DNA from 2 places in the Rhizobium sp. NLR16a genome. Region 2 is predicted to be linked to the other one. Evidence: predicted binding sites of a transcription regulator. Region 2 holds the regulator's gene; the other holds the start of a gene.

Region 1 (4,144 bases), 2.0 Mb from region 2:
CTTCGCCCAGATCGAGGCGGCGCGCCCGCTGATCGAATCCGGCATTTCGCGCGACGATCTCTTGTCGGCGATGCCGCCGGGTGCGGCACGCAACGCGGTTGATTGCGCTCTCTGGGATCTCGAAGCAAAACGGACGGGCCAAACGGTCGCCGCCCGCCTCGGCCTCACATCGCTCAAACCGCTCACGACAGCCTACACCATCTCGCTCGGTGAGCCGGACGTAATGGCCGCGCAGGCGCGCGAACATGCCGGTCGCGCTCTGCTCAAGGTCAAGGTGGGAACCGGCGACGATGAAAGCCGCATCCGCGCCGTCCGCGCGGCGGCACCCGAAGCTGCGATCATTCTCGACGCCAATGAGGGCTGGCCGGAGGCGGTGCTGGAACGTCATCTGCAGATCGCCGCAGAGGCGGGTGTTGCCCTCGTCGAGCAACCGCTGCCAGCGGGCCGCGATGCGCTGCTTGCCGAAATCCGCCGCCCGCTGCTGGTCTGCGCCGACGAGAGTGTGCACCACACCGGCGATCTCGCAAGCCTTGCCGACCGCTATGATGCGATCAATATCAAGCTCGACAAGACAGGCGGCCTCACCGAGGCCTTGGCAATGAAGACCGAAGCCGAGAGACTCGGCATTTCGATCATGATCGGCTGCATGGTCGGCACCTCGCTCGCCATGGCGCCGGCCGTGCTGCTCGCGCAGAATGCCGATTTTGTCGATCTCGACGGCCCGCTGCTGCTTGCCCACGACCGCGAGCCCGGCCTGCGCTACGCCGCTTCCCTGGTCTTTCCGCCGGAAAGCGCCCTCTGGGGCTGAAGATAATAGGCTGAGATGACGATCCCGAGGCCCGTAAGAGCGACGAGCGCCATGACGTAATAACTGACGAGACCGAGCCAAGCGTAGAGATAACCCGAAGCGATGGTCATTAACCCCATCGCCATGCCGACATAAAAGAAATAGGCGCCCTGCGCCGAGGCCTCCTGCGTCTCCTGCACTGTCGCCACGATCCGCCGCTGCACGCCGGTATGCACGAAGGCATAGGTGAAGCCGTGGAAGCATTGCAGCAGAAAGAAGCCGGCAAAGCCGGCATTCATGGGAAACAGGATCCAGCGGCAGACGCTGACGGCGCAGCCGAAGCGGATTAGGGTCCAGGCAGTGAAGCGCCGATTGAGCCGCTTCGACAGAAAGAACACCGTCACCTCCGAGGCAACGCCGGCGCTCCAGAGCAGGCCGACTTGCGTGCCGGAAAAGCCGAGCTGATGCCAATAGATCGAGGAGAAAGCATTGAGCACGGCATGGCTCGACTGCTGGATGGCGACGCCGATCAGAAGCAGCAGCAAATGCGGTTCGCGCAGGCCGCTGCCGGTGGCGGCAGGAAGGTCGATCGGCAGACCGCGCCGCCGGGTCGGCCCGATACGCGGACAGAAGATCGCCATCACTACCGTCATCATGAAGCCGAACACCATGACGATGAGCACCATGCCGCCGCCCCACCGGCTGATCAGCTGACCGCCGACCAGCGTCGAGACGATGAAGGCGATGGAGCCCCACACGCGCATCGACCCATAATCGAGCCCCCAACGCCGCACGCCTGAAATGACGATCGATTCGACCACGGGCACATAGGGCGCAAAGCTGGCGCCCTGCAGCGCGAAGACGATTGTCACCGGCCAGAAGCTGGTCGACCAGTAAAGCGCGATCGCCGTCAGCAGCGACAGGCTCCCCGACCAGAGCAGCACGGTGGCGCGCTCCTTCATGCGGTCGGCGATCATGGCGACGACAGGCGCCACCAAGACTCGAACCACCATCGGTATGGCGAGGATAATGCCGATTTCATGGTCGCTGAAACTATGGGTTTCCAGCCATACCGGGAAGAATGGCAGCACGACGCCATTGACGAGCAGCGGCGCGCAATAAGACAGCGCACTGAGCAGCCGGAAGCGCGGCGGCGCTCCCTCACCCGGGGAATGTTGAGCGGGAATCATCTGTGGACCTGAAGGAAACTGGATGTTTTCCTAACACACCACCCGGGGGGCGACTATTGCGAGAAATAGCCGTCCGGAAACGTTTTAGAAAATAAATATGGCCTGTTACCTCGCGGTAACGGCTAAATTGCCGGCGAGCCGCCGCGACAGCGACGGCCGTAAAATCACGCCGCCTGCGGGGCGAGTTCCGCCTCTTCGGTACTCTCGATGGCGGTAAGCGCCGGTACGGCGGTGGCAAGCGCCCGCCAGGTGATCAGTTCGAAGGTGCCGTCGGCATGTTCGGCAACCGCCGTGCAGCTTTCCACCCAGTCACCCGTGTTGATGTAGCGAATGCCGTCCATATCCTGGATCATGGCGTGGTGGATGTGGCCGCAGATCACGCCGTCGGCGCCGCTCTTGCGGGCCTCTTCGGCGACGACGCGCTCGAACTCGCCGATGAAATTGACCGCGTGCTTGACCTGCAGCTTCGCCCAGGCGGAGAACGACCAATAAGGCATGCCGAGGCGGCGGCGTACGGCCGCGAGCAGGATGTTGATGCGGATCGCCGTATCATAGGCCCAGTCGCCGAGATAGGCGAGCAGGCGGGCGTTGCGGACGACGACATCGAACTCGTCGCCGTGCAGGATCAGGTATCTCTTGCCGTCCGCGCCGTCATACATCATACGCTCGACGACCTCGATGCCGCCGAAATGCATGCCCGGGAAGTCGCGCAGAAATTCGTCGTGATTGCCTGGGATATAAACGACGCGCGTGCCCTTGCGCGCCTTGCGCAACAGCTTCTGGACGACGTCGTTGCAGACCTGCGGCCAGTACCAGCTGCGTTTCAGACGCCAGCCGTCGACGATATCGCCGACGAGCACGATGGTGTCTGCCTCGTGGTAGCGCAGGAAATCGAGCAGGAAATCAGCCTTCGCGGCCTTCGAGCCGAGATGAATATCGGAAATGAAGAGCGTGCGGAAATGTCTGGGTTCCATCATGTTTGTCACGAACAGTGCTCGTGCCCCATCTTTCATCTAGCCCTCCAAAACCAGACTCGTGTTTCAGGAAGATGACAAGCTGGGGAAAAGCCCTGCAGACCGACCCATACCGTCTGGATGGTAAACGCCGATCCCGTCGGTCACGAAGGTCGCAAAACCGAAATCGGAAATCCGATCACCATAATTTCGTGCCGCGAGGTTCTAGATCTTTCCCGCATGCCGAGAATCAAATTAACAGCAGGTGCCGATTTGGCGTATCCTTGGGGGTTGATGATGCATGTCCGCACCGCGACGATAATGATTTCTATTGCAATACTTGCAGGCTGTGCACCGACGCAGCAGGATTATGATGCGACCGTCACGTTGCTGCAAGGCAGCACCAGAGCGAGAAATGAGTTCGTCAAAGTGTGCGCAAAGGATTTCGATGCAAATGCGCGTCGCACCGCCGGGATCGTGACAAACGTCTCTGACAAGGACGCTCCGAGGGTCGCCTGCCAGCGATATCTGGCGGCCGCGATCTCCGGTCGGGCCACGTATCAGGATCTGCTCGACATCAAGGCTCACCGGTTTACGCCAAAGCTCGTCAAGATCTTCCAGGGCCGCTGATAGCGCGGAAGACCCTCCCTCGCTCCTTGATTTTGGAACCGAGTGAACAAGATCGACGGGCCAAGCGGATTGGGGCAAGCGGCGACCAGACGCTCGCCCCCTTTTCCGACCGACGATATTGCCCTGCCAATCGAGCGCGTTCATGATGACGACGATTCCATATCCGATGAAGCGGGGATGGCCGATGCGTCTCTTTCTCGTTCGCCACGGCGAATCCCTCGGCAACATCAACGAACAGGCCTACCGTCAGTTCGGCGATCATAACGTGCCGTTGACCGAGTGGGGCTATCGCCAGGCGGCGGAGGCAGGCGCTGTCATCGCCTCGTACCTGAGAGGGCTGCCGAGCGAGGGATTCCAGAAGCTGCATATCTGGTATTCGCCGTTCCTGCGCACGCGCCAGAGCAAGGATGCGCTGCTCGAAGTGCTGCCGGAAAACTTCGTCGGCGATGTCAGGGAAGATTATCTTCTGCGCGAGCAGGATTTCGGCCTCTTCACCGAAATCTACGATCATGCCGAGCAGAAACAGAAATTCCCCGAGGAATTCGAAAAATGGGCGAGGCTCCGCAACAACAGCGGCAAGTTCT
Region 2 (19,489 bases):
ATCGCCAGAAAAGCCCTGAGAGTCGGGGATGCCTGCTGGAATTCAATCATGGTGATCCAGTTTCGGGGTTGGGGTCGCCGAGATGTAACAGAGTCATGGCCGGCGGGGAATATCCATGGGAGTGAGGGGAGCGGATGAGGCTCTCTTGAGCGATAGCGCGCACCTCCTGCCCTCAAAATTAGGAGTGCGCCTGCGCCTGCGCGTTAGCGCGGAATTAAAGAATATCGCCTCTATTTGTCGCGACGATACGGACCCCGCCAGCCGATTGCATGATGCATGCGTCAGTTTCCTTTCCGGCGCCGCGACACTCAGGCAGCGCTCTTTACAAATTCAATTTTCAAACACCGGACGCGCGGCGCGCCCGGCCAGATCGGGTGACATTTCCATGTTGAAGCATTTGAAAATCCGCACCAAAATCATATCGGTCGTGGCGCTGCTCGGGCTTATCACGATGGCGGGGCTTGTCTATGTCATCTCCGAATTCCGCCAGGCCGACGCCGCCTATAGTGCCTTTATCGATCATGAGGCGCAGGCATCGATGCTGAGCGCGCGCGCCAGCGCATCGGTGGTGGCCTCGGTGCTGCAGGTCACCCTGCTGGCTGACATGAAACCCGATACGCCGGCTTTCCAGACGGCGCTTGCCACACCGAGCAAGCTGCCACAGGCCCGCGACCGGATGAAACAGGCCCTCGCACTGGTCCCGAGCCGCAAGGCAGCGATCGACGAGATCGAGGCCGGCATCGATGAAATCGAAGCTCTGGCGAACAAGATCATCGAACAGAGCAGGGCCGGGGACAGCGCCGGTGCGCTCGCGAATGTCGCGCTGATCAATGCCAAGCTCGATGCGCTGACGCCGAAGATGATCGCCAACAACGATGCGATGATGGCATTGCTCAACGACGGCGGCGGCGCGCTTTCGGCGTCCGTCAACGGCCGGATCACCTTCTGTTTCGTCCTGATCGGCATCGCTGTTCTCACCGCGATCGGCTTCGCCGTCGCCGTGGCGCAAAAAGGCATTGCCGGCCCGATGACGAATCTCAGCCTGCGCATGACGCGGCTTGCCGAGGGCGACACCAACAGCGATATCAGCGGTCTCGATCGCCGCGACGAAGTCGGCCACATGGCAAAGGCGGTTTCGATCTTCCGCGACAACGCGATCGAGCGTCGTCAAATCCAGGCGCGCGCCGAGGCAGACCGCAGCGTCAGCGACGGCGAGCGCCGCGAACGCGAGGCCCAGAAAGCCCGCGAGGCAGCCGAACTCGAACGCGCCGTCGCAGCTCTTGGCGATGGCCTGCGCCGCCTTGCCGCCGGCGATCTCGCCTCTGATATCGGCGAGCCCTTCGTCGCCCATCTCGATGCGCTGCGCCAGGATTTCAACCACTCGATCGAGAAGCTCAACGAGACCATGCAGGCGGTCGGGGCCAATGCCCGGGCGATCGGCGCCGGCGCCAACGAGATTCGTTCCTCCGCCGACGAGCTTTCCCGGCGAACGGAACAGCAATCGGCCTCGGTCGAAGAAACCGCCGCGGCGCTGGAAGAGATCACCACGACGGTGCGCGACGCCGCCAAGCGCGCCGAGGAGGCGAGCCAGCTCGTCACCCGCACGCGCCTCGGCGCCGAAAGATCCGGCGAGATCGTCCGCAAGGCCGTCTCCGCCATGCATGAGATCGAAAAGTCCTCTGGCGAAATTTCCAACATCATCGGCGTCATCGACGACATCGCCTTCCAGACCAACCTCTTGGCGCTGAATGCAGGCGTCGAGGCGGCACGCGCCGGTGAGGCGGGCAAGGGTTTTGCCGTCGTCGCTCAGGAAGTGCGCGAGCTCGCCCAGCGCTCGGCCAATGCCGCCAAGGAGATCAAGTCGCTGATCACCAATTCCGGCATGCATGTGCAGACCGGCGTCACGCTGGTCGGCGAGACCGGCAAGGCGCTCGACGTGATCGTCACCGAAGTGCAGGAAATCAACCAGCACGTCCACGCGATCGCCGAAGCCTCGCGCGAGCAGTCGATCGGGCTGCAGGAGATCAATACCGCCGTCAATACCATGGATCAGGGCACGCAGCAGAATGCGGCAATGGTCGAGCAATCGACGGCCGCCAGCCACAGCCTCGCCAGCGAAGCATCGGCGCTCAACATGCTGCTCGGCCAGTTCCGTCTGACCGGCACCGGCGCCTTTGCCGCAGCAGCACCGATGACATCGTCCCGACCACCGACTGCAGCACCGCACTCCGCTGCACCGCGAGCCACGGTACGCACGGCAGCCAAGACATCGATCCGCATCGCTGGCGAAGGCACCGCCCGGCCGGCCGCCTCACCGGCGCGCGCGCTCGGCCAGACACTCGCCAACGCCTTCGGCGCAGGCAGCACGCCGAAGAGCCAGGATGGCGATTGGACGGAATTCTAAGCAGAAGCTCCGCGACCTCTAGCAAGACTGACGCCTGTGGAACTGACGCCTGCCACTCATCCGATCCCTCTCCCGCTCGCGGGGAACGTGTCCTGCGATGAGGGACGGAGAGGGTGCGGCACCTCCCCTTCTCCGCTCAGAACGCGGAGATGACCGGCAGGCGGGTAGAGGCAAGCAGCGGCCATCCTTACTTTTTGCGGGGCCGTCTAGTCCGGCCGCCAGCCGGCCTCGACAAGAATGTTTCCAGGCGCCGTGCAATAAAACGACCAGCCGCCGCGCGTTTGCGCAATGAGTTGGAGCCAATCCAGAGTAAGATTGGAACGTTCGGAGCTTTGGAGGGGATAGACATGAAATCCGCGATCATCGGCCTCATCGGCACTCTCGCTCTTGGGGGGTGCAACACCACGACATACACCGGCCCGGGGCTGGAGCCCATCCCGGGCAGCATCACCTATACCGGCCAGCCGCGCACCAAGCTCACCAAATCCCCGCCCGGATCGAGCTTCCCGCATGATTTCATCGACCAGTATGGCCAGCAGGTGGAGGAGACCTACATCATCCAGCCTGACCGAAGCCTGATCATCGCGCACCGGCGATACAAGCCGATCCGGTTTTTCCGGGACTAAGTTTCACAGCGCCACTGAGGGAAGTGGAGCGGGTGAAGGGAATCGAACCCTCGTATTCAGCTTGGGAAGCTGCTGCTCTACCATTGAGCTACACCCGCGATGCGCTGAGATTTCCAACAGATGGGGGCCGCTGTCAAGTCGCCGCCCGTCAGGCCGGCGTCAGATGCGGAAATGTTTGGAAAGCTTGAGGCCCTGGGCCTGGTAGTTGGAGCCGAGGCCGGAGCCGTAGAGGCTGGCCGGTTTTTCCTGCATGTGCTCGTAGACCAGGCGGCCAACGATCTGGCCGTCTTCGAGGATGAAGGGCACTTCGTGGCTGCGCACTTCGAGTACGGCGCGGCTGCCGCGCCCGCCTGCCGGCGCATGGCCGAAGCCCGGATCGAAGAAGCCGGCATAGTGGACACGGAATTCGCCGACCAGCGGATCGAAGGGAGTCATTTCGGCGGCATAATCCGGCGGCACATGCACGGCCTCACGCGAGACAAGGATATAGAATTCGTCGGGATCAAGGATCAGCTCGTTGCGGCCGCGGCTATAGAGCGGCTCCCAGAAATCGAAGATGTCGTGCTGATCCTTCTCGTCGACATCGACGACGGCGGTGTGGTGTTTGCCGCGATAGCCGATCAGGCCGTCCTTGTCGCCGGTGAGATCGATCGACAGCGCGATGCCGCCGCCCGACACGTTCGGCTGCTTGCTGGCAACCAGCGTCTCGCTTTCATGCAGCTTCAAAAGTTCCGGCTCGCCGAGCACGGACTGGCCGACGCGGAAGCGGATCTGCGACAGACGCGAGCCGCGGCGCACGACGATCGGGAAGGTGCGCGGGCTGATTTCGAGATAGAGCGGGCCGGAATAACCTGCCGGGATCTTGTCGAATTCCTGGGCGTAGTCGGTGATGACGCGGGTGAATATATCGAGCCTGCCGGTCGAGCTCTTCGGATTGGCCGAGGCCGACATGTCGGCCGGCAGCGCCAGGCTTTCCATCAGCGGCACGATATAGACGCAGCCGGTTTCGAGCACCGCGCCTTGGGACAGGTCGATCACGTGCAGGCTCAGCCGATCGAGCTTGTCCGAGACCAGATGCGAGGGACCGGGCATGAAGGAGGCACGCACACGAAACGCCTTGCTTCCCAAGCGCAGGTCGAGACTTGCCGGCTGGATCTGATCGCGGTCGAGCTCCCGCTCGGAGTTCAGTCGCCCCGTTTCGAACAGCGCCGCAATCGCGCGATCCGCCAGAATTCCAGTTTCGCGAGCCATCGTGCCCCATCCATCATTTTGCCGCCGACAAAACCAAACTCGGGGAATTGACGCAAGCCGCCAACAGCAGTATTGCAGAATTATCCCGTGGTGATTTGGCCGGTCGGCTTGCAGCCACGTTAAACAAGTGGCTAAAAAGACCGGGTTATGAAACCGGTCTGCTTTTGCGGCCGGTTTTTTTGTTATGTGAAGGTGATGGCATGAGCAAGACCTGGCGCCCGGCAACCCAACTCGTCCATGGCGGCACGCTGCGTTCGCAATATGGTGAAACGTCGGAAGCAATCTATCTCACCCAGGGTTTCGTCTATGACACGTCGGAAGCGGCCGAAGCCCGCTTCAAGGGCGAAACGGACGGCTTCATCTACGCCCGCTACGGCAGCCCGACGAACGACATGTTCGAAAAGCGCATGTGCGCATTGGAAGGCGCCGAAGATGCCCGCGCCACCGCCTCCGGCATGGCGGCCGTCACTGCCGCCGTCCTCTGCCAGGTCAAGGCAGGCGACCATATCGTCGCCGCCCGCGCCCTGTTCGGCTCCTGCCGCTGGGTCGTAGAAACGCTGGCGCCGAAATACGGCGTCGAGTGCACGCTGGTCGACGGCCGAGATCTCGCCAACTGGGAAAAGGCGATCCGCCCGAACACCAAGGTGTTCTTCCTGGAAAGCCCGACCAATCCGACGCTCGAAGTGGTCGATATTGCAGGCGTCGCCAGGCTCGCCAACCAGGTCGGCGCCAAGCTGATCGTCGACAACGTCTTTGCGACCCCGCTCTTCCAGAAGCCCTTGGAGCTCGGCGCCCATATCGTCGTCTATTCCGCCACCAAGCATATTGACGGCCAGGGCCGCTGTCTCGGCGGCGTGGTGCTCGCCGACAAGGCATGGATCGACGAGAACCTGCACGACTATTTCCGCCATACCGGCCCGGCCATGTCGCCGTTCAATGCCTGGACGCTCCTGAAGGGGATCGAGACGCTGCCGCTGCGCGTGCGCCAGCAGACCGAGAATGCGGCGAAGATCTCCGATTTCCTGGCCGAGCAAGGCAAGGTCGCCAAGGTGATCTATCCCGGCCGCAAGGATCATCCGCAGGCCGACATCATCGCCAAGCAGATGACCGGCGGCTCGACGCTCGTCTGCTTCGAGCTGAAGGGCGGCAAGGAGGCGGCCTTCGCATTGCAGAATGCGCTTGAGATCATCAAGATCTCCAACAATCTCGGCGACAGCAAAAGCCTGATCACCCATCCGGCAACGACCACGCACAAGAACCTGACGGAAGAGGCGCGCGCCGAACTCGGCATTTCTCCGGGTACGGTGCGGCTTTCAGCCGGCATCGAGGACACGGACGACCTGATCGAGGATTTCGCGCAGGCGCTTTCCAAGGTATCGGCTTGATCGACTGGAATAGCGGCCGGATTTCAATGTGGAGCCGGCCGCCGATCCGCGGGAACAAGGTCAGCCGCGCCGGCGTTGCGAAGTAAAATTAAGGCTGACGATTAGGCTTAATGATCGAAAACCATATGATCATCACTATTTGACCGCTGATCAACGTTCCGTTTCTTGACGGACCGGGCCTCTTATAAGATACGGGTAACATATCTTGACTATGGTGCAAGGCATGTATCGCGCCCTCACAAGAGATATCGAAGTCGTGGTCGAACCGTTCTATCTGGAGGAGCAATCCGATCCGGAGGACGACCGCTATGTCTGGGGTTACCGGATTGTCATCAGCAACAATTCCGGCGTCGCCGTTCGCCTCATCAACCGCTACTGGAACATCACCGATCAGAACGGACAGGTGGACGAAGTGACCGGCCCCGGCGTCGTCGGCGAGCAGCCGCGGCTCAGCCCCGGCGACACCTACGAATATTCCTCCGGCTGCCCGCTCGACACGCCCTCAGGCCTGATGTTCGGCCACTATCAAATGGAAACGGATGAAGGCGAGCTGTTCGACGTCGACATCCCCGCCTTCTCGCTTGACTCGCCGGGGCTGCTGCGCGTGCTGAATTGAGGGCAAGTTCCTCCCGCTCAAGAGATTGCCGAGACCCCGCCCCTCATTCGCCTGCCGGCACCTTCTCCCCGTAAACGGGGCGAAGGGACCATGCCGCGATCGATCTATCCCCACCGACCTCTCGCAGGGCACGTCCCCTCTCCCCGCGAGCGGGGAGAGGGGCAGCTCTCAATGCTAACTGAGCCTATTCCGCCAGCTGAAGCTCGGCTGCTTGGAAGCGGTAGGTGGTCGAGCAGAATTCGCAGGTGACGGATATCTCGCCGTTTTCCTGGCTGGCCTCGATCTCCTCGGCGGTGAAACCCTTCAGCACGTTGCCGATCTTTTCCCGCGAACAGCTGCAGCGGTCGAAGACGGCGCGGGGCTCGAAGACGCGCACGCCGCGCTCGTGGAACAGGCGGAACAAGAGGCGTTCGGTGCCGACCTGCGGATCGGTCAACTCGTCGGCATCGATGGTCTCGACCAGCGAGCGGGCTTCGGTCCAGGCGTCATCCTCGCCATGCGGACGGTCGCCGTTATCGCCGTCGCCGCCGTGGAGATCGGGCTGGCGCATGCGCTCCGGCGCCTCCGGCAGGAACTGGGCGACGAGGCCGCCTGCCCGCCAGCGGTGGCGCGGCTTGCCGGCATCGTCACGGTCGAAGAGTTCGGCCGCAGCCAGGCGCACCCGCGTCGGGATCTGCTCCGACTGGCGGAAATAGACGCCGGCGATCTCCTCGAGCGAGGTGCCGTCGAGCGCGACAATACCCTGATAGGGCTGGGCGAACTTGCCCTGATCGATGGTGAAGGCGAGCACGCCCTTGCCGAGCAGTTGCTCCGGCTCGGTCTCGCCTGAGGCAATCGCCTGGTCGAGCAGCGCCCGATCGAAACGGGCGTAGGCGCGCACGTTCTCCGGCGTCGAGAAATCGGCGACGAGCAGATCGACCGGGCCGTCGCCCTTGGTCTGCACGGTGAACTTGCCGTCGAACTTCAGCGAGGTGCCGAGCAGCACCGTCAGCACGACGACTTCGGCAAGCAGCCGGGCAACAGGCGCGGGATAATGATGGCGCTCGAGGATGGCATCGAGCATGGGGCCGAGCTGGACGGCGCGGCCGCGCACATCCAGACCCTCCACCTGAAAGGGGACGACATGATCATCGCCGGCGAAATCGAACTGGCCGAGGGCGGCTGCAGCTTCTGCCATGGCTTTACTCCTAGTTTCGGGAGCGGCGGCCAAAGTGTCCGGCGCTCGCGCAGTCGGGCCGCAAGCTTATGACTCGCAACATCCGATTATGGTTCAGATCGCGCCCAGGCACCAAGCAAGAATCGATTTCTGCGCATGAAGACGGTTTTCCGCTTCATCGAAGACCACGGATTGCGGGCCGTCGATCACCTCGTCCGTCACTTCCTCACCGCGATGCGCGGGCAGGCAATGCATGAACAATGCATCGCTGCCGGCCTTGGCCATCAAGGCCGCATTGACCTGATAAGGCTGGAAGACGTTGTGACCCCGGGCCCGATGTTCCTGATTCATGGAGACCCAGGTATCGGTCACCACGCAATCGACGCCTTCGACCGCACGGTCGGCATCATGGCAGAGCATGATTTCGGCGCCCTCATTGCGGGCCCAGTTCAGATAGTGATCCTTGGGCTCCGAACCAAGGGGGACGGCCATGTTCATGCGGTAGCCGAAGCGCGCCGCCCCTTCGACCAGCGAATGCAGCACATTGTTGCCGTCGCCGGTCCAGGCGATGGTCTTGCCCTTGATCGGGCCGCGATGCTCCTCGAAGGTCATGATATCGGCCATGATCTGGCAGGGATGGGTATCGTCCGTCAGCGCGTTGATGACAGGCACGGTCGCATGTTCGGCAAGCTCCAGCAGGCGCGAGTGCTCGGTGGTGCGGATCATGATCGCATCGACATAACGCGACAGCACCTTGGCGGTGTCGCCGATCGTCTCGGCGCGGCCGAGCTGCATTTCGGTGCCGGAGAGGAACAGCGTTTCGCCGCCGAGCTGGCGCATGCCCACGTCGAAAGAGACGCGGGTGCGCGTCGACGGCTTCTCGAAGATCATCGCCAGCATCTTGCCGGCGAGCGGCTTGTCGCCCTTGCCGGCCTTGAAGGCCTGCTTGCGGGCGAGCGCGTCGTTCATGATGGTTCTGAGGTCGGCCGATGTGACGGCCGAAAGATCGAGGAAATGTTTAGGAGCCATGTTCTTACCTGTCGTGCGCCCGAAGGCGGCGATCCCTTCAAGCCGTCTTCTTGATCTTGGCGGCGCGGATGCTCTCGGCGGCGCGCTCGAGGCGCACAAGCCCTTCGCGGGCTTCCTCGGCAGTGACCACCAGCGGCGGAAGAAGGCGGATGACGTTGTCGCCGGCCGGCACGCCGAGCAGATGCGCGGCGCGGATCGCCTGCAGCAATTCGGCCGAGGGAACCGCAGCCTTGACGCCGAGAAGAAGCCCTTCGCCTCGGATATCCTCGATCACATCGGGATAACGATCCTTGAGCGAGGCCAGTCCCTGGCGGAAGACGAGCGCGACGTCGCGCACATGCTCAAGGAAGCCATCGGCGAGGATGACGTCGAGCACGGCGCTGCCGACCGCCATGGCCAGCGGATTGCCGCCATAGGTCGAACCATGCGTGCCGGCCTTCATGCCGGAAGCGGCCTCGGCGGTTGCAAGGCAGGCGCCGAGCGGGAAACCGCCGCCGATGCCCTTGGCGACGGCCATGATATCAGGCGTGATGCCGGACCATTCATGGGCAAACAGCTTGCCGGTACGGCCGACGCCCGTCTGCACCTCGTCGAGGATCAGCAGCAGGCCATTTTCGTCGCAGATCCGGCGCAGCGCCTTCATGAATTCGCTGGTGGCGGCACGCACGCCGCCCTCGCCCTGCACCGGCTCGATCAGGATTGCGGCCGTCGCATCGGTAATGGCGGCACGCACGGCATCGATGTCGCCGAACGGCACCTGATCGAAACCCGGCGCCTTGGGGCCGAAACCTTCGAGATATTTCTCCTGGCCGCCGGCGGCGATCGTCGCCAGCGTGCGGCCGTGGAAAGCGCCTTCGAAGGTGATGATATGGAACCTCTCGGGATGGCCCTTGGAAAACTGATAGCGGCGCGCCGTCTTGATGGCGCATTCGAGCGCCTCGGCGCCCGAATTGGTGAAGAACACCTTGTCGGCGAAGGTGGCGTCGGTCAGGCGTTTGGCCAGGCGCTCCTGGCCGGGAATTTCATAGATATTGGAGAGGTGCCAGACCTTGTCGGCCTGCTCCTTCAGCGCCGCGACCACATGCGGGTTGCCGTGGCCGACGGAGGTGACGGCGACCCCGGCGCCGAAATCGAGATAACGCTCGCCGCTCTCGGCGATCAGCCATACGCCCTCGCCTCGCTCGAACCGCAGCGGGGCACGAGAATAGGTGTCGTAAAGCGGCGCGGCTTCAGCCATCGCGGGTCTCCCGTTCAATGTTGTCATGCGCGGATTCCGGCTAACAAAACCAGGTCCGAAAAATCAAAAATGCCGCCTTTCGGCGGCGAGCGGTACTATTTCCTTTTCGCGCTGCAATGTCAACAAAACTGCGGCCTTAGCGTATGCCGCAAGCTTGTACAGGGGCACTTTCGGCCTTCAACAGGCATTATTGCAGAAATGACACGCAGAGGCAGCAAGTTGGGGAAAAACTTGAAATTCGATTCATCCGGATTCCCGCGACTCTTGTCACGGAGTCAGCCTCACACTAGGTTAAAGTTCAATTACTAGACTGCATGCGGCGGAACTAGTCACCAAAATTGATCAAGCGTTTCTTGTTTCGGAGGCTTCCGGGACAACGGTGAGGGATTCTGCCATCACCAACGCAAAAGGTGGAGACAGGGCATGAACTGGACAGACGAGCGGGTCGAGAAACTCAAGAAGCTTTGGGCCGAAGGACTGAGCGCCAGCCAGATTGCTGCGCAGCTTGGCGGGGTCAGCCGAAACGCCGTTATCGGCAAGGTGCACAGGCTCAGCCTTCCCGGCCGCGCCAAGGCCGGCGGCACGGCCACCGCGGCGCGCACGCCGAAGCGCCAGACATCCGCGCCGCGCGCGCCGAACTACGCCTCCCGGATCGCCACCCGCACCGTGACCCGCCAGCAGGGCGCAACCCTGCTGAAGGAAGAGATCGAGATCGATACAGTCGAGGAAATGGAATATGTGCCGAAGGGCAACGTGGTGGTGCCGATTTCCCGCCGCCTCGGCCTGACGGAGCTCACCGAACGCACCTGCAAGTGGCCGGTCGGCGATCCGCTCAAGGAAGATTTCCATTTCTGCGGCTGCGAATCCCCGGACAATTCGCCCTATTGCAGCTATCATCAGAAGCTTGCCTATCAGCCGATCAACGAACGCCGCCGGGCGGCGGCGCGGGTCAGCTGAGCGGACCGGTATAGCCAGACATAAAAAACGGGCCGCCGTTTCTTATTCGAGTGGGAAGTGACCTTTGCGTTTAGCAACCCCCACACTCCGTCATGCCAGGGCTTGACGGAGGAGGTGGCGCCGGGACAAGTCGGCTTTGCAGGCGCGATGGAAAGGTGGTGCCGAGACGCATAAGCCTCGCCGGCGCAACGACGCTGGCTCCGCAGCGGCGACGATGGACGACAAGGCGGGCCTCACAAGCCGTACTGCCGTGCGTTTGGCGGGAACGCCAACCCCACACTCCCTCAGCCTTCAGGCCTCCATCGAATAACCGGCGCCGCGGACGGTGCGGATGACGTCCTGCATGTTGGAGAAATTCAGCGCCTTGCGCAGGCGGCCGACATGGACGTCGACGGTGCGTTCGTCGACATAGATGTCGTGGCCCCAGACGCCGTCCAGCAGCTGCGAACGGGAAAAGACCCGGCCCGGCGACGACATCAGGAATTCCAGCAGCCGGAATTCGGTCGGGCCGAGGCGGACTTCGCGGCTCTTGCGGTGGACACGATGGGTTTCGCGGTCGAGCTCGATATCGCCGCATTTCAGCACCGAGGACAGCACCTCGGGACGGGCCCGACGCAGCATCGCCTTGACGCGGGCGACGAGCTCGGGGGTCGAGAAGGGCTTGACGACGTAATCGTCGGCGCCGGTGGACAGTCCGCGCACACGCTCGCTCTCCTCGCCGCGCGCCGTCAGCATGATGATCGGCAGCCGCTCGGTTTCCGGCCGCATGCGCAGGCGCCGGCAGAGTTCGATGCCGGAGACGCCGGGCAGCATCCAGTCGAGGATGAGAAGGTCGGGCGTGCGCTCCTGAAGCCTGATCTCGGCCTCGTCGCCGCGCAGGATGGTATCGACCTCAAAGCCTTCCGCCTCAAGATTATAGCGAAGAAGCACGCTCAGCGCTTCCTCGTCTTCAACAACTGCCACTCTCGGGATCATGCGTGTCCGTCTCCTCGCGCACAAGCCTTAAACCGGGACGATTTAAGCAGGCGTCCTGCGCAAATTCAGAAATTGGCTGCGACCTCTTTGCGCGCCCCGAACGGGCGCGCACGCAAGTGACTGGTCCGGGCGGCTGACCCGGGCGGCTCGTTCGGAACCATTATTCCGTCGCGGCGCCGACGGTGTTGGCACTGTCATCCTTCGGACGATCGCCTTCCGGCTGGGCGCCCGTCGCCATGTAGTAAATCGTCTCGGCGATGTTGGTGGCATGGTCGCCGATGCGCTCGATGTTCTTGGCGCAAAAGAGCAGATGCGTGCAGCTCGTGATGTTGCGCGGATCTTCCATCATGTAGGTCAAGAGCTCGCGGAACAGCGAGGTGTACATCGCGTCGATCTCGTTGTCGCGTTCGCGGATGGCGGTCGCCTTGTCGGCGGCGCGTGTCGTATAGACGTCGAGCACTTCCTTGAGCTGGACGAGCGCCAGCTCGGAGAGGTGCTCGAGGCCGCGGGCGAGCTTGCGCGGCACGCCTGTGCTCTGCACGGCGATGACGCGCTTGGCGGTGTTCTTGCCGAGGTCGCCGACGCGTTCGAGATCGGCGGCGATGCGGATCGAACCCATGATCTCGCGCAGGTCCGCGGCCATCGGCTGACGGCGGGCGATGGTGACGATCGCCTTGTCGCCAATCTCGCGTTCGGTGTGATCGAGGATCACATCATCGGAAATGACCTTCTGCGCCAGCGCCGTATCGCCGTTGACCAGCGCCCGGACGGATTCCGCGACCATCTGTTCGGCCAGGCCGCCCATTTCGGAAATCCGCCTGGAGAGGAACTTCAGATCATCATCATAGGCGGAATAAATATGTGTCGATGCCATGGGCTTTGTCCTCGAATAACGGAAAGCTTCGTGTCGCCGGGATCAGCCGAAGCGACCCATGATGTAATCCTGGGTGCGCGGATCGTCGGGGTTGGTGAACATCTTGTCGGTGTCGTTCTCCTCGACGAGGTTGCCGAGGTGGAACATGGCGGTGCGCTGCGAAACACGCGCGGCCTGCTGCATGGAGTGGGTGACGATGACGATCGTGTAGTTCTCGCGCAACTCGTGGATCAGCTCCTCGACCTTGGCGGTGGCAATCGGATCAAGGGCCGAGCAGGGTTCGTCCATCAGGATGACCTCCGGGCTGACGGCGACGGCGCGGGCAATGCACAGGCGCTGCTGCTGACCGCCGGAGAGGCCGGTGCCGGATTCGTGCACGCGGTCCTTGACCTCGTTCCACAGGCCGGCGCGCTGCAGGCTGCTCTCGACGATCTGGTCGAGATCGGCCTTCGACTTGGCGAGACCGTGGATGCGCGGGCCGTAGGAGACGTTTTCGTAGATCGACTTCGGGAACGGGTTCGGCTTCTGGAAAACCATGCCGACGCGGGCGCGAAGTTCGACCACGTCGATATCCGGATCATAGATGTCGTCGCTGTCGAGCGTGATCTTGCCGGTGACGCGGCAGCCTTCGATCGTGTCGTTCATGCGGTTGAGGCTTCGCAGGAAGGTCGACTTGCCGCAGCCCGAGGGGCCGATCAGGGCGGTTACGGTGTTTTCGCGGATGTTCAGGTTCACGTCGAAAAGCGCGCGCTTCTCGCCGTAATATACGGAGACATCCTGTCCAATCATTTTATACGGGACGTTGCTCATCTTCTGATCCAGCGCCTTTTCAACTGCAGCTTCCGTCAGCATGTTCATGATGTTTAACTCCGTTTACCAGCGGCGCTCGAAGCGACGACGCAAAAGGATGGCGCCCATGTTCATGACGATCAGGAACAGGAGCAGGACGATGATGGCACCCGAAGTACGCTCCACGAAGGCACGTTCGGCCTCGTTCGCCCACATATAGACCTGCACGGGCAAGGCCGTCGAGGGCTCGAGCGGTGTCGTGGGCGCATTGGCGACGAAGGCGACCATGCCGATCAAGAGCAGCGGCGCGGTTTCGCCAAGCGCGTGCGCCAGGCCGATGATCGTGCCGGTGAGGATGCCGGGCATGGCAAGCGGCAGGACATGGTGGAACACCATCTGCATCTTCGAGGCGCCGAGGCCGAGCGCTGCGGCGCGGATCGAAGGCGGCACGGCGCGCAGAGCCGCGCGGGTGGCGATGATGATCGTCGGCAGGGTCATCAGCGTCAGCACCAGGCCACCGACCAGCGAAGCCGAGCGCGGCAGGCCGATGAAGTTGATGAAGACGGAAAGGCCGAGCAGACCGTAGACGATCGACGGGACGGCGGCGAGATTGTTGATGTTGACCTCGATCAGGTCCGTCAGCCTGTTCTTCGGCGCAAACTCCTCGAGATAGATCGAGGCGGCGACGCCGATCGGCAGCGACAGAACGAGCACGATCAGCATCAAGTAAAGCGAGCCGATGAGGGCAACGCCGAGGCCGGCGGCCTCCGGGCGGCTGGAATTGCCGTTGACGAAGAGGCCGCTGTTGAATTGCTTCTGGAGAACGCCGCCCGCCTTCATCTGGTTCATCCAGTTGACCTGCTTGTCGTTGACCTTGCGGTTCTTCTCATCGACGGAAAGATCGATCTGGCCCTTGTTGGCACTGTCAATATTGGCATCAGCGAGCAGGGTGACATTGACCGTCTTGCCGATGATCGAGGGATCGGCGACGACCAGATCGCGCAGCTGGATCGGCGCGCTCTTGGAGAGCATGGCGGTTGCATCGCGCACATCCGGACGGCTCGATGCATTGATGTTCAGCTGCTTGACGATCGCGTCGCGCAGCAGAACCGGATAGTTGGCGGCGATCAGCACCGAAGGATCGGTCGCCCGCTTGCCGTTCGGATCGATCGTCTTTTCGGCGAATTCGATCGGCAGGGTGATCGTCGTCTGCTGGAAGGCGGTGTAGCCTTTGCCGATCACCGTCCACAGCAGGACGAAGAGAAAGATGAGGCCGAAGGCAATGGCGGCGATGCCGTAGGCCTGGAACCGGCGCTCGGCGGCATAGCGGCGCTTGATGCCGATGTCACGGCGGGCAGGCGCCTTGGAAACGGTGACACCGACGGCGGGAGAAACAATGTTCGTCATTCGTACTGCTCCCGATATTTGCGCACGATGTAGAGCGCATAGATGTTGAGGCTAAGCGTGATGCAGAACAGCGTGATGCCAAGCGCAAAGGCGACCAGCGTCTGCGGCGAGGTGAACTCGAGGTCGCCTGTCAGCTGATTGACGATCTTGACGGTCACCGTGGTCATCGGCTCGAAGGGGTTGATCTGAATGCGGGCGGCAACACCTGCGGCCAGCACGACGATCATGGTTTCGCCGATGGCGCGCGAGGCGGTCATCAGCAGCGCGCCGACGATGCCGGGAAGTGCCGCCGGCAGGACCACCTTCTTGATGGTTTCGGAGCGTGTGGCGCCGAGACCGAGCGAACCGTCGCGCAGCGCCCGCGGTACGGCGGTGATGATGTCGTCCGACAGCGAGGAAACGTAGGGGATCAGCATGATGCCCATGACGATACCGGCGGTCAGAACGCTCTGTGCCTGGATGAAGTTCGAATAGTTGCCGGAGAGCAGGCCGCTGATCTGCGCGGAGAAATCGCGCAGGAAGGGGCCGACGGTGACGAGGGCGAAGAAGCCGTAGACAATCGTCGGGATGCCGGCGAGCACTTCGAGCAGCGGCTTGGAGACGCCGCGCACCTTCGGCGAGGCGTATTCGGCCATGTAGATGGCGGCGAAGAGACCGACCGGCACGGCTACCAGCATGGCGACCAGGCCGATATAAAGCGTGCCGAGCAGGAGCGGGATCAGGCCGAACTGGCCGAAGGACGAGCTGCCGGCGCCGGCAAAGCGCGGATCCCAGACAGTGCCGAAAAAGAAATCGCCGGCGGGAACGACGGCAAAGAAGCGAACCGCTTCCGACAGCATCGACAGCACGATGCCGACCGTCGTCAGGATGGCGATCGAGGAGGCGAGCAGCAGGCCCCAGAGCATGACGCGCTCGACGCGGTTGCGGGCGCGGAAGCGCGGCGCGATGGCGCGCAGCGCATAAAAGGCGCCGGCAACGGCCAGAATGAAGACGATCGCGGTCATGGCGAGGCGGCTCGTCATGCTCATGGAATTGAGCGTCTTGGCGGCCTCGACCATGTATGGCTGCGGCTGGCCGGCGAGCGGCACGCCCTTTTCGCTGAGCTTGGCCTGCAGGGCGGCCGGATCGTTTGCCACCGCGGCGGCTTCGTCCGATGTCAGCATCGTCAGGCCGCGCGCGACCGTCGCCACCATCGAATAGCTCAGATCCTGTTCGACCGCGGCCTGCGCCTTGACCTCGGCAGGGAAAGTGCCGCGCACCGAGGACTGGATGACGCCGGGGCTGACGGAGAGCCAGACGCAGAGGACGACGAGGGCGGGAAGAACCGTCCAGATCGCGGCATAGGCGCCGTAATAGGCCGGCCGGGAATGCAGTGCGGAGGACCTGCCTCCGGCAAGGGCTGCGGCACGGCCGCGCGCGACCAGATAGGCGACGGCGCCGATCGCCACAAGGCACAGAAGTATGACGGATGTGCTCATTCGTTACGTCCCCAGGCCCGTGGCCCCCAAAAAGCGCGGGCGGCTTCATCAGCCTGCCTTCGGCTTCCAATCATGGAGAAGGAATTCAACCCTGCCGCGGAAAGACCGGGACACAGGGCCATAAACGATGCCGGCGCGGGCTTTGAAGCACCGCGCCGGCAAAGTCATTACATGGACTTACCAGCTTCGACGTCCTTGCGGATCGCGTCGCGCTCGGCATCCGGAGCGGCAACGAGGCCGTATTCAGCCAGCGGGCCGTCAGGGCCGATCATCTGGTCGGATACGAAGAAGCTGACGTATTCCTTCAGGCCCGGAACGGCGCCGAGATGTGCCTTCTTGACATAGAAGAACAGCGGGCGGGAAACCGGGTAGGTGCCGTTGGCGATCGTTTCGGTGGACGGAACGATACCGTTCACGCTGGCGACCTTCAGCTTGTCGGCGTTGTTTTCATAGAAGGAAAGGCCGAATACGCCGACGCCGGTCTTGTTGGCCGCGATGCGTGCGAGGGTTTCCGGATAGTCGCCGTCGATGTCGACCGCAGCGCCGTCCTTGCGGACCGCGACGCAAGCCTTGGTCTGGGCGGCCTTGTCGGAGATTTCCTTGGCGATGACGTCGAGAGCGCCCGAAGCCTTGCAGCCGGCGGCAAGAACGTTCTGTTCGAAGACTTCGCGCGTGCCGTGCTTTTCGCCCGGGATATAGGCGGCGATGTCAACGGCCGGGAGCTTCGGATTGACTTCCGACCACTTCTTGTAGGGGTTGGCGACGAGCTTGCCGTCGACGACGACCTGGGCAGCGAGTGCCTTGTAGATGTCGGCCGGAACGTAAGCGACATCAGGGTTGGACGAGTCGGTTGCGAAGACGATGCCGTCATAACCGATCTTGACTTCCTGGACGTCGGTTACGCCGGCGGCCTTGCAGGCTTCGGCCTCGTTCTTGTTGATCGGACGCGAAGCGTTGGCGATGTCGATGGTGTCTTCGCCGACGCCCTTGCAGAATTCCTTCAGGCCAGCGCCCGTGCCGCCGGATTCGACGACCGGCGTCTTGAAGTTGGTGAAGGTCTCGCCGAAGGATTCGGCAACGATCTTGGCGTAAGGCAGGACGGTGGACGAACCAGCGATCTGGATCTGGTCGCGAGCGACGGCTGCGCCAGCGAAGGCGGCAGTTGCAGCGAGCGCGGCAACGGTGAGCTTGAAGGTGTTCATTAGAAATCTCCCGCATTGGGCTTGTGTGAGTGCGGCCTGAGAGGCCCTCGCAGTGCCTTTTTTCATCGGCGGGACTCTCTTAACGCTGTAAGCACCGTCCTTTTATGTCAAACCCGTGAAACATTTGTGACAGGTTAAATCGCTGTTTTACAACGATAAAATTTATGGATCCCGCCTGAACGTGTCGACGGATGGCAAAGTTTGGATCGCGGTTCGACCATGCATTGTAAGTTTACAACACGTGATCCGGCGGTTGCGGAAAGGCATCCTGTCTCCGTCCCACCCTCGACAGGGCACGTCCCCTCTCCCGTCATTGCGGGGAGAGGGGACCACGAGAGATTGCGCCTTAGAAGCGCACCGTAAAATCGGTGCCTTTGCCAACCTCGGACTTGACGATCAGCCGGGCGCGGTGGCGGGTGAGGATATGTTTGACGATGGCAAGGCCAAGGCCGGTGCCTTTCTTCGAGCGGCTGTCCTCGATGCTGACGCGATAGAAGCGTTCCGTCAGACGCGGCACGTGCTCGGCCGGGATGCCCGGCCCCTTGTCGACGATGCTGACCTCCACGGGGCCACCGGCGCCGTTCTTCAGCCAGACATCGACGATCTTGCCTTCCTGGCCATATTTGCAGGCATTCTCCATCAGGTTCTCGAAGACCTGGACAAGCTCGTCACGGTCCCCCAGCACCTCCACCTTGCCGTCGGGCAGATGCAGGTCGATCTCGACGCCGACATCCCTGGCGAGCGGCACCAGCGAGTCGCGGACATGGCCGAGCAGCGGCACCAGGTCGACCTTCTCATCCGGCGCGAGGTGCGATTTCAGCTCCAGGCGGGAGAGCGACAGCAGGTCATCGACCAGTCGGCTCATGCGGGTGGTCTGATCGAGCATAATGCCCAGAAACTGCGCCTGCGCCTTCTGGTCGTTCTTCGCCGGGCCCTGGATCGTCTCGATGAAGCCGCGCAGCGAGGCAAGCGGCGTGCGCAGCTCGTGGCTGGCATTGGCGACGAAATCCGATCGCATGCGGTCGATGCGGCGGACCTCCGATATATCGCGGAAGGACAGGATGAAAAACCGCTCCCGCTCTCCGTCGGCCTGGAACTCGACGGGCGCGCTGCGGACGATATAGACGCGCTCGGACGGCAGCCGCTCGGCATGCTCGATCTGGTTCGGCGCATTGGTGGCGATGGTTTCGCGCACCATGTCGAGCACGCCGGGCGAGCGCAGCCGGGCCGATATATGGGCGCCGAGCGCCACCTCGCCGAAGGCCTTTTCGGCGGCGCGGTTCTGGAACAGCACCGAGGCGTCGTGCGACAGCACCATGGCGGGAATATCGAGCCCGGCAAGCGTGGCAGCAACATCAGGCAGGCGGCTTGGCGGCGCTTGCGGCTCCGCCTCCATCGGCTCGACGGATTCCGCCTTGAGGACTGGCGCCTCGTTGAACAGCGCGGTCAAGATCATGACGAGCAGGAGAACGAGCACGACCCATTTGTTCATCCCGGCGGCAAGGGCGGCGAGCGCGCTGAGGATGGCCGCGAGCAGCACCGGCCGTTCGCGCCGGATGCGCGCCAGCAGGCTTTTTCTCCAGGGGGTTTCGTCTTGCAACTGGGCCTCGCGGCGTCGATTCGTTTCTTTATATTGAACTCTGCCTGATAGCGGCAATTCATGACAGAAGTTTTCGGCTGGCGCCGCTCAAGCGAATGACTGCCGGGCAAACGCGGGAAAAATCACCGGCCAAAAGCGAAAGATTTGATTTTCAACGGCAAATATGTTCGCCTACGGCAAGAGGACACCAGCCCAGGAGGGGCGTATGAGCGAGACTGTCGGAAGCAGGGCGGTGGAGCTTGATATCCACGGCAGGAAGTGCGTCTTCGACGTCGACGATCCGGTCCTGCCGGACTGGGTGGAGGAACACGCGCTGGAGTCCGGCGGGTTTCCCTATAAGAAGAAGCTCAACGAGGAGGACTATCTGGAGCAGCTTACAAAGCTGCAGGTGGAACTCGTCAAGGTGCAGTTCTGGCTGCAGGCGACCGGCAAACGGGTGATGGCGCTGTTCGAGGGGCGCGACGCGGCCGGTAAGGGCGGCGCCATTTCGGCCTCCTCGGCGC

What was found. The regulator PhoB, encoded in region 2, activates phosphate uptake and scavenging genes when phosphate is short. The targets are predictions, from matches to a motif close to TGTCATNNANCTGTCAT.
Region 1: J7U39_RS07095 (UDP-2,3-diacylglucosamine diphosphatase) is a predicted target of PhoB. The motif match lies at 3,015-3,031, and genes of this name have one in related genera.

The regions. Positions count from the first base shown of each region.
Region 1 is NZ_CP072865.1:1,487,943-1,492,086, reverse strand. Features, by position in the region: gene dgcA (N-acetyl-D-Glu racemase DgcA) at 1-808, shown strand, start outside; gene J7U39_RS07100 (MFS transporter) at 760-1,977, opposite strand; gene J7U39_RS07095 (UDP-2,3-diacylglucosamine diphosphatase) at 2,142-2,954, opposite strand; gene J7U39_RS07090 (hypothetical protein) at 3,228-3,560, shown strand; gene J7U39_RS07085 (phosphoglycerate mutase family protein) at 3,745-4,144, shown strand, end outside.
Region 2 is NZ_CP072865.1:3,587,326-3,606,814, forward strand. Features, by position in the region: gene J7U39_RS17370 (transporter substrate-binding domain-containing protein) at 1-50, opposite strand, end outside; gene J7U39_RS17375 (methyl-accepting chemotaxis protein) at 386-2,404, shown strand; partial or broken gene J7U39_RS17380 (VOC family protein) at 2,611-2,682, opposite strand; gene J7U39_RS17385 (hypothetical protein) at 2,752-3,030, shown strand; tRNA gene J7U39_RS17390 (tRNA-Gly) at 3,055-3,128, opposite strand; gene J7U39_RS17395 (2'-deoxycytidine 5'-triphosphate deaminase) at 3,190-4,281, opposite strand; SAM riboswitch at 4,359-4,437, shown strand; gene J7U39_RS17400 (O-succinylhomoserine sulfhydrylase) at 4,482-5,666, shown strand; gene apaG (Co2+/Mg2+ efflux protein ApaG) at 5,890-6,282, shown strand; gene J7U39_RS17410 (Hsp33 family molecular chaperone) at 6,467-7,459, opposite strand; gene argF (ornithine carbamoyltransferase) at 7,553-8,467, opposite strand; gene J7U39_RS17420 (aspartate aminotransferase family protein) at 8,505-9,704, opposite strand; gene J7U39_RS17425 (GcrA family cell cycle regulator) at 10,128-10,661, shown strand; gene phoB (phosphate regulon transcriptional regulator PhoB) at 10,953-11,636, opposite strand; gene phoU (phosphate signaling complex protein PhoU) at 11,797-12,510, opposite strand; gene pstB (phosphate ABC transporter ATP-binding protein PstB) at 12,553-13,368, opposite strand; gene pstA (phosphate ABC transporter permease PstA) at 13,384-14,706, opposite strand; gene pstC (phosphate ABC transporter permease subunit PstC) at 14,703-16,184, opposite strand; gene J7U39_RS17455 (substrate-binding domain-containing protein) at 16,352-17,386, opposite strand; gene phoR (phosphate regulon sensor histidine kinase PhoR) at 17,733-18,953, opposite strand; gene ppk2 (polyphosphate kinase 2) at 19,192-19,489, shown strand, end outside.